2 regions of the Kribbella amoyensis genome follow, and region 2 is predicted to be linked to the other one. Evidence: predicted binding sites of a transcription regulator. Region 2 holds the regulator's gene; the other holds the start of a gene.
What was found. The regulator HrcA, encoded in region 2, represses chaperone genes, less so after heat shock. The targets are predictions, from matches to a motif close to TTGGCACTCGNNNNNNNCGAGTGCCAA.

Region 1: groES (co-chaperone GroES) is a predicted target of HrcA. The motif match lies at 4,875-4,901, and genes of this name have one in related genera.

What each region holds. Positions count from the first base shown of each region.
Region 1 covers NZ_VIVK01000001.1:495,129-502,459, reverse strand. The annotation lists gene FB561_RS02410 (GNAT family N-acetyltransferase) at 1-285, shown strand, start outside; gene tsaD (tRNA (adenosine(37)-N6)-threonylcarbamoyltransferase complex transferase subunit TsaD) at 278-1,330, shown strand; gene FB561_RS02400 (GNAT family N-acetyltransferase) at 1,330-1,776, shown strand; gene FB561_RS02395 (alpha/beta fold hydrolase) at 1,773-2,540, shown strand; gene FB561_RS02390 (class I SAM-dependent methyltransferase) at 2,888-4,057, opposite strand; gene FB561_RS02385 (peptidoglycan-binding domain-containing protein) at 4,103-4,729, opposite strand; gene groES (co-chaperone GroES) at 5,039-5,335, shown strand; gene groL (chaperonin GroEL) at 5,452-7,068, shown strand; gene FB561_RS02370 (NAD(P)-dependent alcohol dehydrogenase) at 7,223-7,331, opposite strand, start outside.
Region 2 covers NZ_VIVK01000001.1:4,261,739-4,269,069, forward strand. The annotation lists gene FB561_RS20140 (NCS1 family nucleobase:cation symporter-1) at 1-1,015, opposite strand, end outside; gene FB561_RS20145 (MBL fold metallo-hydrolase) at 1,120-2,004, opposite strand; gene FB561_RS20150 (EF-Tu/IF-2/RF-3 family GTPase) at 2,061-2,474, opposite strand; gene FB561_RS20155 (ThuA domain-containing protein) at 2,647-3,288, shown strand; gene FB561_RS20160 (Gfo/Idh/MocA family protein) at 3,285-4,376, shown strand; gene hrcA (heat-inducible transcriptional repressor HrcA) at 4,514-5,533, shown strand; gene dnaJ (molecular chaperone DnaJ) at 5,574-6,716, shown strand; gene FB561_RS20175 (16S rRNA (uracil(1498)-N(3))-methyltransferase) at 6,730-7,331, shown strand, end outside.

The DNA of each region.
Region 1 (7,331 bases), 3.8 Mb from region 2:
TACGTGGTGCTGCTGGTGCCGTCGTTCGCGGCGGACCCGATCGACCTGCTGCGGATCGCGGTCTCCCCGGCGGGCCGGCGGACCGGGATCGCGCGGCAGTTGATGTCCGCGGCGCTGGCGGTCTGCGCCGGTCGCGAGGTACTGCTGGAAGTTGCCGCGAGCAACGAAGCGGCCGGTGCGCTCTACGCCGGCTTCGGATTCGAACAGATCAGCCGGCGGCGTGGTTACTACGCCGGAGGCGAGGACGCCGTCGTCATGCGGCGGCAGGAGAAGGACGATGACTGAGAACGAGCCGCTGATCCTGGGCATCGAGACGTCCTGCGACGAGACCGGGGTCGGTCTGGTCCGCGGGCAGACGCTGCTCGCCGACGCGATCGCGTCCAGTGTGGACGAACACGCCCGCTTCGGCGGCGTGGTCCCCGAGGTCGCGAGCCGTGCGCACCTGGAGGCGATGGTGCCGACCATCCGCCGCGCCTGCGAGACCGCTGGGGTCAAGCTGTCCGACGTGGACGCGGTCGCCGTGACCAGCGGACCAGGGCTGGCCGGCGCGCTGCTGGTCGGGGTCGCCGCGGCGAAGGCGCTCGCGCTCTCGATCGACAAGCCGCTGTACGGCGTGAACCACCTCGCCGCGCACGTCGCCGTGGACACGCTGGAACACGGTGACCTGCCGAAGGGCGCGGTCGCGATGCTGGTGTCCGGCGGGCACTCGTCGTTGCTCGCGGTCGAGGACATCACCGAGGGCGTGCAGCCGATGGGCAGCACCATCGACGACGCGGCCGGCGAGGCGTTCGACAAGGTCGCCCGGGTCCTCGGCCTGCCGTTCCCCGGTGGTCCCTATGTCGACAAAGCGGCACGCGACGGGGGCGATCGCGCGTACGTGACGTTCCCGCGCGGACTCACCTCGCAGCGCGACCTGGAGCGGCACCGGTTCGACTTCTCGTTCTCCGGTCTGAAGACCGCGGTGGCTCGGTGGGTCGAGGCGAAACGGCGCGACGGCGAGGACGTCCCGGTGAACCACGTGGCCGCCGCGTTCCAGGAAGCGGTCTGCGACGTGCTGACCCGGAAGGCGATCGACGCCTGCAAGGACCGCGGGTACGAGCACCTGCTGATCGGCGGCGGCGTCGCGGCGAACTCGCGGCTCCGCGCGATGGCCGAGGAGCGGTGCGCCGCGGCCGGGATCGCGGTCCGGGTGCCGCGGCCGGGGTTGTGCACGGACAACGGCGCGATGGTGGCGGCGCTCGGGTCCGAGTTGGTGCGAGCCGGCAAGGACCCGTCGCCGCTGGAGTTGCCGGCCGACTCGTCGATGCCGATCACGCTGGTGCTGAACTGATGCGCTGGGAGCACGGGACGTTCGTCGCCGACGACGACCCCGCCCGCCTCGACGTCGATGTCGTGCATGGGTTCCTGAAGACGGCGTACTGGTCGGAGGGCATCCCGCGCGACCTGGTGGCGAAGTCGATCGAGGGTTCGCTCAACGTCGGGGTCTACGCCGAGGACGGTACCCAGGTCGGGTACGCGCGAGCGGTGACCGACCGGGCCACGTTCGCCTACATCGCCGACGTGTTCGTGCTGCCGGAGTACCGCGGCCACGGGCTCGGGCGGTTCGTCGTCTCGACGTTGCTGGACCACCCTGACCTGCAAGGGCTGCGCCGGTTGATGCTGGCCACGGCCGACGCGCACGACCTCTACCGCGCGTACGGGTTCGGCGACCTGGCCGACCCGAGCTTCTTCCTGGTCCGGCAGCAGGACGCGGCCACGCTCTACGGTCAGGGATGACCACGGCCTCGGGGAAGGACGGCCTGCGCCGCGTCGACCTGCCTCGCGTCGACCTGGTCGCGGCGCCGCCGGACGCGACGGACCTGATCCTCGTCGCGCACGGCGGTATGGAGACCTCGACGGCGGTCGCGCACGCGTGGCGAGCCCCGATCCTGCGGATGTGGCCGTTCGCCGTCGCTGCCCGGGCCGCGGTCCCCGGTGCTGCTGTCGGGTTGATGCGCTACCGGTACCGCGGCTGGAACGAGGGCGCGGCGGATCCGGTGCTCGATCTCCGGGCCGTCCTCGACCGGTTGCCTTCGTCGATCGCCCGAGTGGTGCTCGTCGGGCATTCGATGGGCGGGCGCGCCGTGGTTGCTGTCAGCAATCATCCTCGGGTGGCCGGCGTTCTCGGCCTGGCTCCGTGGCTCCCTTCGGGCGAACCGCTCGTCGTACCGGACGGCCGGATCGCCTTTGCTCATGGGGATCTGGACCGCATCACCGACCCGCGCGGGACCGCCGCGTACGCCCAGCGCTTGCGGGCCGAGGGAGCGGAGGTCGCGCTGTTCACCGTGGAAGGCGAGAACCACGCGATGCTCCGCCGGTCGGCCGACTGGTCCGAGCTGGTCCGGCGCTTCGTGGCCGACACACTGACGTCTTCCACGGACGAGTTGTTCGCGTCGGCCGATCAGGTGCTGCCGCACTGGCGCCGAGCGGGCTCGATGGCGGGCGGCGTCCTCGACATCGCCCGCGCCCGCCTTCGCCTCCGAGTCGTCGGCCAGCTCTGACCCTGCCCGCCGACGGTGTATGGCCCGGGGCCGTTCGGGTGCCGCTGGCCCCGGGCAGCGGTCAGCGGCTGGCCGGATGTGGGACCAGCGTGCGCGGCCGAGGTGAACGATCGGCTGCCATCACATGACAGCACCCCAAAACCAAGGCCGGACGGCTGGGCGACCGGGCGCGGACAGGCGGCGCGCCCCGGCCGTGGTGGGGTGGCCGAGGCGCGGGACCTTGGTGGCGGGCTCCCGGGCGCCGTCGGCAACGGACGCAGCACCTCGCCCGTCGGCAGGCTGCCCGGGAGCTCGCTCTCGAATCGAGTATATGTTCGAATACTGTGCGAAAGCAAGGGGGGAGTTGCTCAGCCGGCGGGGGCAGTGACGCGGCGGCAGGAGTAGGCGACCGCGTCGCGGCCGATCCGGGTGACGATGAGGGTCGCTTCGGTCGAACCCTTCGGCGCGAGCTTCTTGCGGAGCGCGGCCGGGTCCAGGTCGACGCCGCGCTTCTTGATCTCCAGGGTGCCGATGTCCTCGCCGCGGACCCAGGACTTCAGCACCTTCTCGCGGTACGGCAGCGTCTCGATCACCTCGTACGTGCTCGCCAGCGGAGTCCCGACGAGGAACGGTCCGGTGACGTACGCGATCCGCGGATCCAGCAACCAGCCACCCACGGCCGCCGCGACCGCGGTGACCAGGCCGGCTCGTACGACTGCCCCGTCCGGCTCGTAGATGTACTGACCGACCGGGCCGACCTCTGCTTCCGGGGCGGTATCCACGGTCGCACCGCTTGGCAGCAACGTCGCCCGTCGCTCGACATCACCCGACAGCTTGCCGGACCACAGTGCGGCTTCCTTGACCTCACCGGCGTCGCTGACCCACTCCGCCTCGACCCCGTCCGGTACCGCGTCGTGCGGGATCCCCGGCGCGACCTTGACGCACGCCGTCCGGGTCAGCAGCTGGGTGATGAACGTCCAGGGTGGCGAGTACGCGTTGTGGTCGAACACGCGTCGCCCGTCCGCCCGCCGAGCCGGGTCCGCGAACACCACGTCGTACGGCGTGACGTCCTGCTCCTCCGCGTCGCCCAGGATCACCTCGCCGGGGAGGTCCAGGGCCGCGAGGTTCGCGCGGGCCGCGGCGGCGGTGGCGGGGTCCCGTTCGACGCCGGTGACCCGGAGGCCGGCGCGGGCCGCGGTGATGAGGTCGCCGCCGATGCCGCAGCCCAGGTCGAGCAGGGAGGCCTCGGGGAGCGTGGTGGCGATGCGGTGCGCGCGGTGCTCGGCGACGGCGGAGCGGGTGGACTGTTCGAGGCCGTCCGGGGTGAAGTACATCCGGGCCGCGTCGTCCTTGCCGAACTTGGCGACGGCCCGGTGTCGCAGCGACGCCTGGGTGACTGCAGCGGTCACCACGTCGGCGTCGTACAGGCGGCGGAGTTGCTCGACCAACCGCAGCTCGCCGCCGGGGGAGTACGTGGCGCAGGCTTCGGCCAGGACCTCGGGATGGGCCTGCAGCAGCGTGATCGAGTCGGGGGTCACCGGGCCAAGTCTGCCGGGCGTGGGAAGCGGGTCGCGACGCGTGGGTCAGAGCGGGCTGTAGCAGCCGGTGCTCCAGATCCCCTTGGCCGAGTGGAAGAGCCGCCAGTTCATCGCCGACCGGGTCCGCGGTCCGTAGATGCCGTCCGCGGTGAGCCCGTGCCGTTGCTGCACCTGCTTCACGACGGACCTGGTGTTGCTGCCGTACAGACCGTCGACGGTGAGCTTGCTGCCGTAGCAGTAGTTGAGGTTGCGCTGCAGGGTGCGGATCGCGGTGTCCGGGTCGCCGGTCCGCTGCCCACCGCGGTACGGGCTGTCGCCGGACATCAGGTTGCACGCGGTACTGCTGCTCGCCCAGACGGACGGTACGGGGACGCCCCAGCCGTTCGCAGTGGGCACCAGGCGCGCAGTACGGCACTGCTGCAACGAGGCGGCCGCGGCGGCGTCGGCATTCGTGCCGGCGTCTTTCGTACCGGCGTCGCGCGCGCCTTGGCCGGTACCGGAGTCCGGTGCGGCTGGTGCGCCGGCGGACGGGGCACCCTGGTCTGGCGAGGAGTCGGCGCCCTTGGCGGCCAGCGCGGCGACCGCGATCGGGCTCAGCGCCACGGCGGCGATCACGAGCAGCGTCCGCGGCGACGGCCGGCGGAGTTTCGGGAACGTGGGGCGGAGTTTCATCGTGGCTCCTCGTGCGGGGCGTTCCGGGGAGTGCTCGCTGTGAAGACGGTCTCACGTCCGGTGACATTCGCCCAGTCCTGAGCCCGTCGTCCCGGCCTTTGGCGGCCGCCGGGCGCCCGGTACCGGGTGGCGGGCGGGAATCGTCCTGGCACTCGAGTTGACCGAGTGCTAATCGCGGCCTAGATTCGGTGTTGGCACTCTCCGGTGGAGAATGCCAACGGCCGGTACCCCTGACCCCCGCGACGGCAGGGTGGACGGCCGACCGAAGCTGTGCGAACACACCAAGAACTCGACCGTGGAGGTCAGCAAGTGTCGGTCACGATCAAGCCGCTCGAGGACCGCGTCCTCGTTGCGCCGCTCGAAGCCGAGCAGACCACGAAGTCCGGCCTGGTGATCCCGGACACCGCCAAGGAGAAGCCGCAGGAGGGCGAGGTCCTCGCCATCGGCCCGGGCCGCATCGACGACAACGGCAACCGCGTCCCGCTGGACGTCGCCGTCGGCGACAAGGTCATCTACTCCAAGTACGGCGGCACCGAGGTCAAGTACGACGGCCAGGACTACCTGATCCTGGGCGCCCGCGACATCCTCGCCATCGTCAGCAAGTGACGACCGCTCGCTGTTCCTGACTGACACCGCCCCGGTGCCGTTCACCGGCGCCGGGGCGGAGTCGGTCCGGACCGGCGCAGCCACGAACAAGCATTCAGAGAGGGACTGGTTTTTCCATGCCGAAGATCCTCGAGTTCGACGAGAACGCGCGGCGCGCCCTGGAGCGTGGCGTCGACAAGCTCGCGAACACGGTGAAGGTGACGCTGGGGCCGAAGGGCCGCTACGTCGTGCTGGACAAGAAGTGGGGCGCCCCGACCATCACCAACGACGGTGTCACCGTCGCCCGTGAGGTCGAGCTGGACGACCCGTTCGAGAACCTCGGTGCGCAGCTCACCAAGGAGGTTGCCACCAAGACCAACGACATCGCCGGTGACGGAACCACCACCGCGACCGTCCTGGCGCAGGCGCTGGTGCACGAGGGCCTGCGGGCCGTCGCGGCCGGCGTCAACCCGATGGGCCTGAAGAAGGGCATCGAGGCGGCCGTCGAGGCCGTGTCGGCGAAGCTCGTCGAGACCGCCCGTCCGGTCGACGACAAGGGCGACATGGCCCACGTCGCCACCATCTCCGCCCGGGACGCCGAGATCGGCGCCCTGATCGCGGACGCGTTCGACAAGGTCGGCAAGGACGGTGTCATCACCGTCGAGGAGTCGAACACCTTCGGCACCGAGCTCGAGTTCACCGAGGGCATGCAGTTCGACAAGGGCTACATCTCGCCCTACTTCATCACCGACGCCGAGGCCGGCGAAGCGGTGCTGGACGACCCGTACATCCTCATCAACCCGGGCAAGATCTCCGCGATCGCGGACCTGCTGCCGCTGCTGGAGAAGGTCGTGCAGTCCGGCAAGGCGCTGCTGATCATCGCCGAGGACGTCGAGGCCGAGGCCCTGTCCACCCTCGTGGTGAACAAGATCCGCGGCAACTTCACCTCCGTCGCCGTCAAGGCGCCGGGCTTCGGTGACCGCCGCAAGGCCATGCTGGAGGACCTCGCCGCCCTCACCGGCGCGCAGGTCGTCGCCCCCGAGGTCGGCCTCAAGCTGGACCAGGTCGGCCTGGAGGTGCTCGGCACCGCCCGTCGCATCGTCGTGACCAAGGACAACACCACGGTCGTCGAGGGCGCCGGCAAGCCCGAGGACATCGAGGCCCGGGTCAACCAGATCAAGGCCGAGATCGAGCGCACCGACTCCGACTGGGACCGCGAGAAGCTGCAGGAGCGGCTGGCCAAGCTGGCCGGCGGCGTCTGCGTCATCAAGGTCGGCGCGGCCACCGAGGTCGAGCTCAAGGAGAAGAAGCACCGGATCGAGGACGCCGTGTCCGCGACCCGGGCCGCGATCGAGGAGGGCATCGTCGCGGGTGGCGGTTCCGCTCTCGTGCACGCCGCCTCGGTCCTCGACGACAGCCTCGGCCTGGACGGTGACGAGGCCGCCGGTGTGCGCCTGGTCAAGAAGGCCGTCGTCGAGCCGCTGCGCTGGATCGCCGAGAACGGTGGCTACGAGGGCTACGTCGTCGTCGCCAAGGTCGGCGACCTCGAGGCCGGCAACGGCTTCAACGCCGCCACCGGCGAGTACGGCGACCTGCTCGGCAGCGGCGTCCTGGACCCGGTCAAGGTGACCCGCTCCGCGCTCGCCAACGCCGGCTCCATCGCCGCCCTGCTGCTCACCACCGAGACGCTGGTCGTCGACAAGCCCGAAGAAGAAGAGCCCGCCGCCGGCCACGGCCACGGCCACGGTCACTGACCTTCGCGCTGAAGTACCACCAGCAACTGCCCGGCCGGTCCACGGACCCGCCGGGCAGTTGCCTTTTGCCGTACTGCGAGCGCCCACTGGCGGGTTATTCGCCCACTGGCGTGTTGCAACACGTCATTCGTTGAACAACCCGCCAGTGGCGAGGTCAGGGGATGAGGATGGCGCGGCCGCGGACCCGGCCGGCGTCGAGGTCGTCGATCGCGGTCTGGAAGTCGTCGAGCCGGTACTTGGCGGTGTGCAGGGTGACGGCACCG
Region 2 (7,331 bases):
CAACGTTGCACGACATGGTCGCGAGAATCGCCATCACCAGACCGATCGTCACGACGACGGGACTCTCGAACTTGGTCGTCAGCTCGACCGGGTCCCAGATCGCGGAGCCGTAGACCAGCACGGTCCCGGACGTGGTGATGATCGAGACCAGGGCGATGAACGACATCGTCGTCGGCAGCCCGATGATCTGGCCGAGGATCTGCTGCCGTTGCCCTTTGCCGAACCGGGTGAAGTCGGGCATGTTCAGCGACAGCGTCGCCCAGAACGCGATCATCCCCATCAACGCCGGCGCGAAGATCTTCCAGAAGTCGGCGTCCCAGCCGAGCTTGGACGGCTGGTCCAGGATCGGGCCGAGTCCGCCGGCCTTCACCAGGATCGCGATCATCAGCGCCAGGAACGCGACCGTGACCAGCGGGGCCGCCCAGTTCTCGAACCGGCGCAACCCCTCGATGCCACGCCAGATCAGCCACATCTGCAGGGCCCAGAAGAACAGGAAGCTGAGCCACAGCGTCCACGGCTGCCCGCTGATCGTGGCCGCGTTGGACCAGCCGGATCCGGCCAGCTCGCCGACGATGGTGTAGATCGCCTGACCGCCGATCCAGGTCTGGATGCCGAACCACCCACACGCGATGAAGGCACGCAGCAAGGCCGGCAGGTTCGCCCCGCGGATCCCGTAGAAGGCGCGCGCGAACACCGGGAACGGGATGCCGTACTTCGTGCCCGCGTGGCTGTTCAGCAGCAGCGGGACGAGGACTATCAGGTTCCCGAGCGTGATCGTGAGGAACGCCTGCAGCCAGTTCATCCCGAGCGCTACCAGCCCGGACGCGAGCAGGTAGCTGGGGATGTTGTGCGCCATGCCCATCCACAGCGCGGTGTAGTTGTACGTCGTCCACTTGCGCTCGCTCATCCGGGTCGGAGCGAGCTCGGCATTGGCGTACCGGCTGTCCGCGATCGCGGCCCGGTCGGTCAGCTCGACGCGTCCGTCGGGGTGAACGGTCTGTTCCGTACCAGCCATCGGTCCCACCTCGTCCCCTCGCTGTGGCACTCGCGTTGCCAACAACGTGCGGGAAGCGGGATCACCGTGTCAACGGATCACGACTTTTGGTAGCAGCCCAATGGCTAGTCGTGTCCACCGAGCAGTGGCAGCGTCGGCCGGCGCGGCGTCCCGAGGACCTCGTATGCCCTGCGGATCGCGGTCGCCAGGTGCTCGACGGGCCACGGCCAGTCCTCGGTATGAGCGAGCGCCTGCTCGAGCGACGTACCCCCGTGGTGCAGACCGGAGATCGTGTTCGCGACCGTCCCGAGATCGCCGGCCTGGTCGCGGGCGAACTCGGCGTCCACCACGGCCCCGTGACCGGGGACCACCTTCGTGTCGGGCGACAGCATGCCGATCACCCGGTCGATCGTGTCCGGCCACTCGAGCGGGTACGAGTCGTCGCCGTACGACGGGGGAGCGGACTCCTCGACCAGGTCGCCGGCGAACAGCACGTCCACGTCCGGTACCACGGCCACCAGATCGCCGTCGGTGTGCGCGTTGCCCAGATGGAGCAGCTCGACCCGCCGGTCGCCGAGGTCGATCACCTTCGCCACCGCGAACGTGTTGCTCACGGCAACCAGCTCGGCGGCGGCCACGTCGGCCAGGACCGCCGGCGCGATCTCCGGGTACGCCGGGTCCGGGCCGGGGTTGTCGCGGTAGTGCTGCTGGAGAGCGGGACCACGGTCGGCGAGTGCGGCGGCCGCGTTCTCGTGGGCGTAGATCGCCGCGTCGGTGAAGACCGAGTTGCCGAAGGTGTGGTCGAAGTGCGCGTGCGTGTTGACCACCCAGCGCACCGGTACGTCCGTCACCTCGCCGAGGTGGGTCAGCACCTCGCGGGCCTGCTCGGTGGTGCCGCGGGTGTCGATCACCAGGGCGCCCTCGCTCCCGACGACCAGGCCGACGTTGACGTCCCACTCCGGGTACCGGCGGACCCAGCAGCGATCCCCGAGCTCGGTCCACTCACTCATGGCCCCGACCCTAACCGGCGCACCCCACTCCGCAACGCCCGCCCCCGCGGAAGCAGTCAGTTGGTCAGGACGTCGCCGCGTTCGATCTGGTCGCGCCGTACGTCGCTCAGCATCAGCCCGACGTTGTCGCCGGCCCGCGCCTCGTTCACCGTCTTGCGGAACATCTCCACCCCGGTGACCTGGAGCGCACCGAGCTGCTGCCCGGCCCGGCTGACGACGACCTGTTCGCCGACCCTGATCAGGCCGGAGGTGACCCGCCCGGTCACGACGGTCCCGCGCCCGGTGATCGTGAAGACGTCCTCGACCGTCAGCTGGAATCCGCCCGACGGTATGTCCTGCGGCCGGTGGACCGTGTCCTGCGGCCGCCGGCCGGGACCGTGCTGGGGCTCGGGACCGGCCTGCCGCGCCTGGGCCAGCAGCTGCTGTGGATCCATCGGGTTCGGCTCGCGCTTCCAGAACTTCCATCCCATGGTCGCCGACCTTAATGCGCATCCGGTCCCCGGCCGGATACGGACACCGTGGCAGGCACCGCCGGCAAGCCCTATCCACCGGCCGGAATCCCTCTTGCTGCCGGTTCCGGTGCCGCCTAGGGTCGCCTAGGCGGTTCCGACATTCATCCGATCTCTGCGAAGGGCGGACGGCGTGACGACACGACGGGCACTGGTGGTGCGGGGTGGCTGGGAAGGCCACGTCCCGGTCGAGGCGACCGACCTGTTCATCCCCTTCCTGCGGGACAACGGGTTCGAGGTCACCGTCTCCGGGAGCACCTCGAGCTACCTCGACCTGTCCGGGGTCGACCTCGTGGTGCAGTGCATCACCATGAGCGACATCGCGGACGAGGAACTGAAGGGCCTGGAAACCGCGGTCCGCGCCGGCACCGGGCTGGCCGGGTGGCACGGCGGCATCGCGGACTCGTTCCGGACCAAGGCCGACTACCACTTCATGACCGGCGGCCAGTTCGTCTCGCACCCGGGCGGATTCATCGACCACCGGATCTCGATCGTGTCGGACGACCCGATCGTGGCCGGTCTGGAGGACTTCGACCTGCACACCGAGCAGTACTACGTGCACGCGGACCCGACCAACACCGTGCTCGCCACCACGACCGTCCGGGCGCACCCCGACTACCCGTGGATCGACGGCGCCGTGATGCCGGCCGTCTGGACCCGGACCTGGGGCGACGGCAAGATCTTCGTCTGTACCCCGGGCCACAAGCTGGACGACCTGGAGACGCCGCAGGTCCGGACGATCATCGAGCGGGGGCTGCTGTGGGCGAGCAAGTGACCAAGATCGGGATCGTCGGCACCGGCGTCATCAGCGGTACGTACCTCGACCACCTCGGCAAGCTGCCCGGGGTCGAGGTCGTCGCGGTGGCCGACCTGGACGTGAGCCGGGCCCAGGCCGTCGCGGACAACCACCCGGGTGTCCGGGCCTTGTCATCCGACGACCTGCTGGCCGACCCGGCCGTCGACATCGTGCTCAACCTGACCATCCCGGCCGCCCACGCGCCCGTCCACGAGGCCGCGTTGCGGGCCGGTAAGCACGTGTACGGCGAGAAGCCGCTGGCCGTCGACCGGGCCGAGGCGGAGCCGCTGCTCAAGCTGGCGGCCGCGAACGACCTGCGGATCGGCTGCGCACCGGACACCGTGCTCGGGACCGGGACCCAGACCGCGCGGGCCGCGATCGACCGGGGCGACATCGGCGTACCGACCGCGGCGACCGCATCGTTCGTCACGCCGGGGCACGAGCTGTGGCACCCGGCGCCCGAGTTCTACTACCAAGCCGGCGGCGGTCCGCTGCTCGACATGGGGCCGTACTACGTCACCAGCCTGGTCACCCTGCTCGGTCCGGTCCGCCGGGTCACCGGTCGCGCCGGCCGGGCGCACCAGGAGCGCAAGGTCCACAAGGGGCCGCGGGCCGGGACCGTGTTCGGCGTCGACGTGCCGACCCACGTCACCGGCATCCTCGAGCACGAGTCGGGCGCGTTGACCACGGTGCTGATGTCGTTCGACATCTGGGCGGCCCGGCTGCCGCGGATCGAGGTGCACGGGACCGAGGGCAGCCTGTCGGTCCCGGACCCGAACGCGTTCGACGGCAAGGTCGAGCTGGCCACGGCCACCCAGCGTGACTGGACCGAACTCCCCGTGGCCGGCGGGTACGCCGGGGCCGGGCGGGGCGTCGGGGTCGCGGACATGGCCCGCGCGATCCGCACCGGCGGCAAGCACCGCGCGGACGGCGCGCTGGCCTACCACGTGCTCGACATCATGGAGTCGTTGCTCGAGTCGGCGGCCCAGGACCAGTCGCTGGACGTGGCGAGCACGGTCGACCGGCCGGCCGCCGTACCGTTGGGGGCGTCGCCCGACCTCGCCTGACACCTGGCCAGAGGACTGGGTCTGAGACCTGGCCCACGCCACGGTCCGGCCGTGCGAGTCGGTACGGCTCGGTAGACTGGCACTCGGACGATTTGAGTGCCAGTGAGATGGCAGGGCCGACGGAGAGGGTGGTGCGCGTGCTGGACGACCGCAAGCTGGACGTACTCCGGGCCATCGTCGAGGACTACGTCGCCACCCACGAGCCGGTCGGCTCGAAGACGCTGGTCGACCGGCACAACCTCGGCGTCTCCCCGGCCACGGTCCGTAACGACATGGCCGCGCTGGAGGAGGAGGGGTACATCACCCAGCCGCACACCAGCGCGGGGCGGATCCCGACTGACGCTGGGTACCGGCTGTTCGTGGACAAGCTCAGCACGGTCAAGCCGCTGTCCCCGGCGGAGAAGAAGGCGATCTCGTCCTTCCTCGCCGGCGCGGTCGACCTGGACGACGTGGTCCGGCGGACGGTCCGGCTGCTCGCCCAGATCACCCGGCAGGTCGCGATCGTGCAGTACCCGACCCTGATCCGGTCCAGCGTCCGGCACGTCGAGGTGGTCACGATGACGCCGCGGCGGCTGCTGCTGGTGCTGATCACCAGTACCGGCCGGGTCGAGCAGCGGATCGTCGAGTCGCCGGCCGCGGTGGACGAGCGGCTGGTCGCCGATCTGCGGTCCCGGCTGAACACCGCCCTGGCCGGCCAGCGGCTGACCGACGCGGCGACGTCGCTGGCCAGCGTCACCGAGTTGTTCGCGCCGGCCGACCGGCCGCTGGTGGCCGCGATCGTGACCACGCTGCTGGAGGCCTTCACCGACGAGGGCGAGCAGCGGATCGCGGTCGGCGGCGCCGCCAACCTGACCCGGTACGGCGACGACTTCGAGCGCAACGTGAAGCCGGTACTGGAGGCGCTCGAGGAGCACGTGATCCTGCTCCGGCTGCTCGGTGAGGCGACCCATCCGCAGACCCTCACGGTCCGGATCGGGCACGAGAACCCGTACGAGGAGCTGGCCACCACGTCGGTGGTCGCGACCGGGTACGGGTCGAAGTCGGAGGCGCTGGCCACCCTCGGCATCGTCGGCCCGACCCATATGGACTACCCGAGCACGATGGGCGCGGTCCGCGCCATCGCGCGGTACGTCAGCCAGATCCTGGCCGACTCATGACGAGCACCACGATCCCCGCCATCAACCTTTGGTCTGGAGTATGAGCACCGATTACTACGCCGTCCTGGGCGTCAGCCGTGACGCGTCCGCGGACGAGATCAAGAAGGCCTACCGCAAGCTGGCCCGCCAGTACCACCCGGACGTCAACGACTCCGAGGACGCGCACCACAAGTTCCAGGAGATCGGCCGCGCGTTCCAGGTGCTGAGCGACCCGCAGAAGCGGCAGATCCACGATCTCGGCGGCGACCCGTTGGGCACCGCGGCCGGGGCCGGTGCGGGGGCCGGGTTCGGCCAGGCGTTCACCTTCACCGACATCATGGACGCGTTCTTCGGCCAGACCGGCGGGGCCACCCGCGGGCCGCGGCCGCGGACCCGGCGCGGCCAGGACGCGCTGATCCCGCTGCGGATCGACCTCGGCGAGGCGGCGTTCGGGACCACCCGCGAGCTCAAGGTGGACACCGCGGTGCTCTGCCCGACCTGTTCCGGGTCGGGCGCGGCGGCCGGGTCCGAGCCGGTGACCTGCGACATCTGCCACGGCCGCGGCGAGGTGACCCACACCCAGCGGTCGTTCCTCGGCGAGGTCCGGACGATGCGCCCGTGCCCGAACTGCCGCGGCTACGGCACCACCATCCCGAACCCGTGCGTCGAGTGCTCCGGTGACGGCCGGGTCCGGTCCCGCCGCACCGTCACGGTGAAGATCCCCGGCGGCGTCGACAGCGGGACCAGGGTGCAGCTGTCCGGCCAGGGCGAGGTCGGCCCCGGCGGCGGCCCGGCCGGCGACCTGTACGTCGAGATCGAGGTCGAGCCGCACGACATCTTCACCCGCAACGGCGACGACCTGCACTGCACGGTGACGCTGCCGATGACGGCGGCCGCGCTCGGTACGACGATCGACCTGCCGACGCTCGAGGGCGAGACCACGCCGCTGGAGATCCGGGCGGGCACGCAGTCCGGGACGGCGCTCACGCTGACCGCTCGCGGCGTCCCGCGGTTGCGGCACGCGGGCCGCGGCGACCTGATCGTCCAGGTCATCGTGGAGACGCCGACGCGGGTCGACGACGCCCAGTCCGACCTGCTCCGCCAGCTCGCCGAACTGCGCGGCGAGGAGCGGCCGCAGGGTCAGGTCCAGGCCGCGCACAAGGGCGTCTTCGGGCGCCTGCGTGACGCGTTCGGCGCGCACTGAGCCTCACCGGCCGATGGGTATCCCCGTCTTCCACCACGCCGAGGTGTCCACCGACACCCCGGATCTCGCCCTCACCGGCGCCGAGGGCCGGCACGCGGCCGTCGTCCGCCGGATCGGACCGGGCGAGCGGGTCCGCCTGACCGACGGACAGGGCGCGTACGCCGACGGGACGGTCACGTCCGCCTCCAAGGGCGGGCTGGTCGTCACGGTCGAGGAGCGCGGCGCGGTACCGCGGCCCGGGCCGCGGATCGTCGTGGTCCAGGCGTTGCCCAAGGGCGAGCGGGCCGAGCTCGCGGTGGAGATGCTCACCGAGGTCGGCGTGGACGAGATCGTGCCGTGGAACGCGGACCGCAGCCAGTTCCGGACGAATCCCGAGCGGGTCGCCAAGACGCACGCGAAGTGGAAGGCCTGGGCGTTCGAGGCGAGCAAACAGGCCCGGCGGACGTGGTTCTGCGACGTGGCGCCGGTGGCGTCGACAGCCGAAGTGGCCGCCCTCGTCGCGAAGGCCGGTCTCGCTGTCGTCCTGCACGAGGAGGCCGACCTCCGGCTCGCCGCCCTGGACCCCCTGCCGCCGGGTGACATCGTGATCGTCGTCGGCCCGGAGGGCGGGCTCAC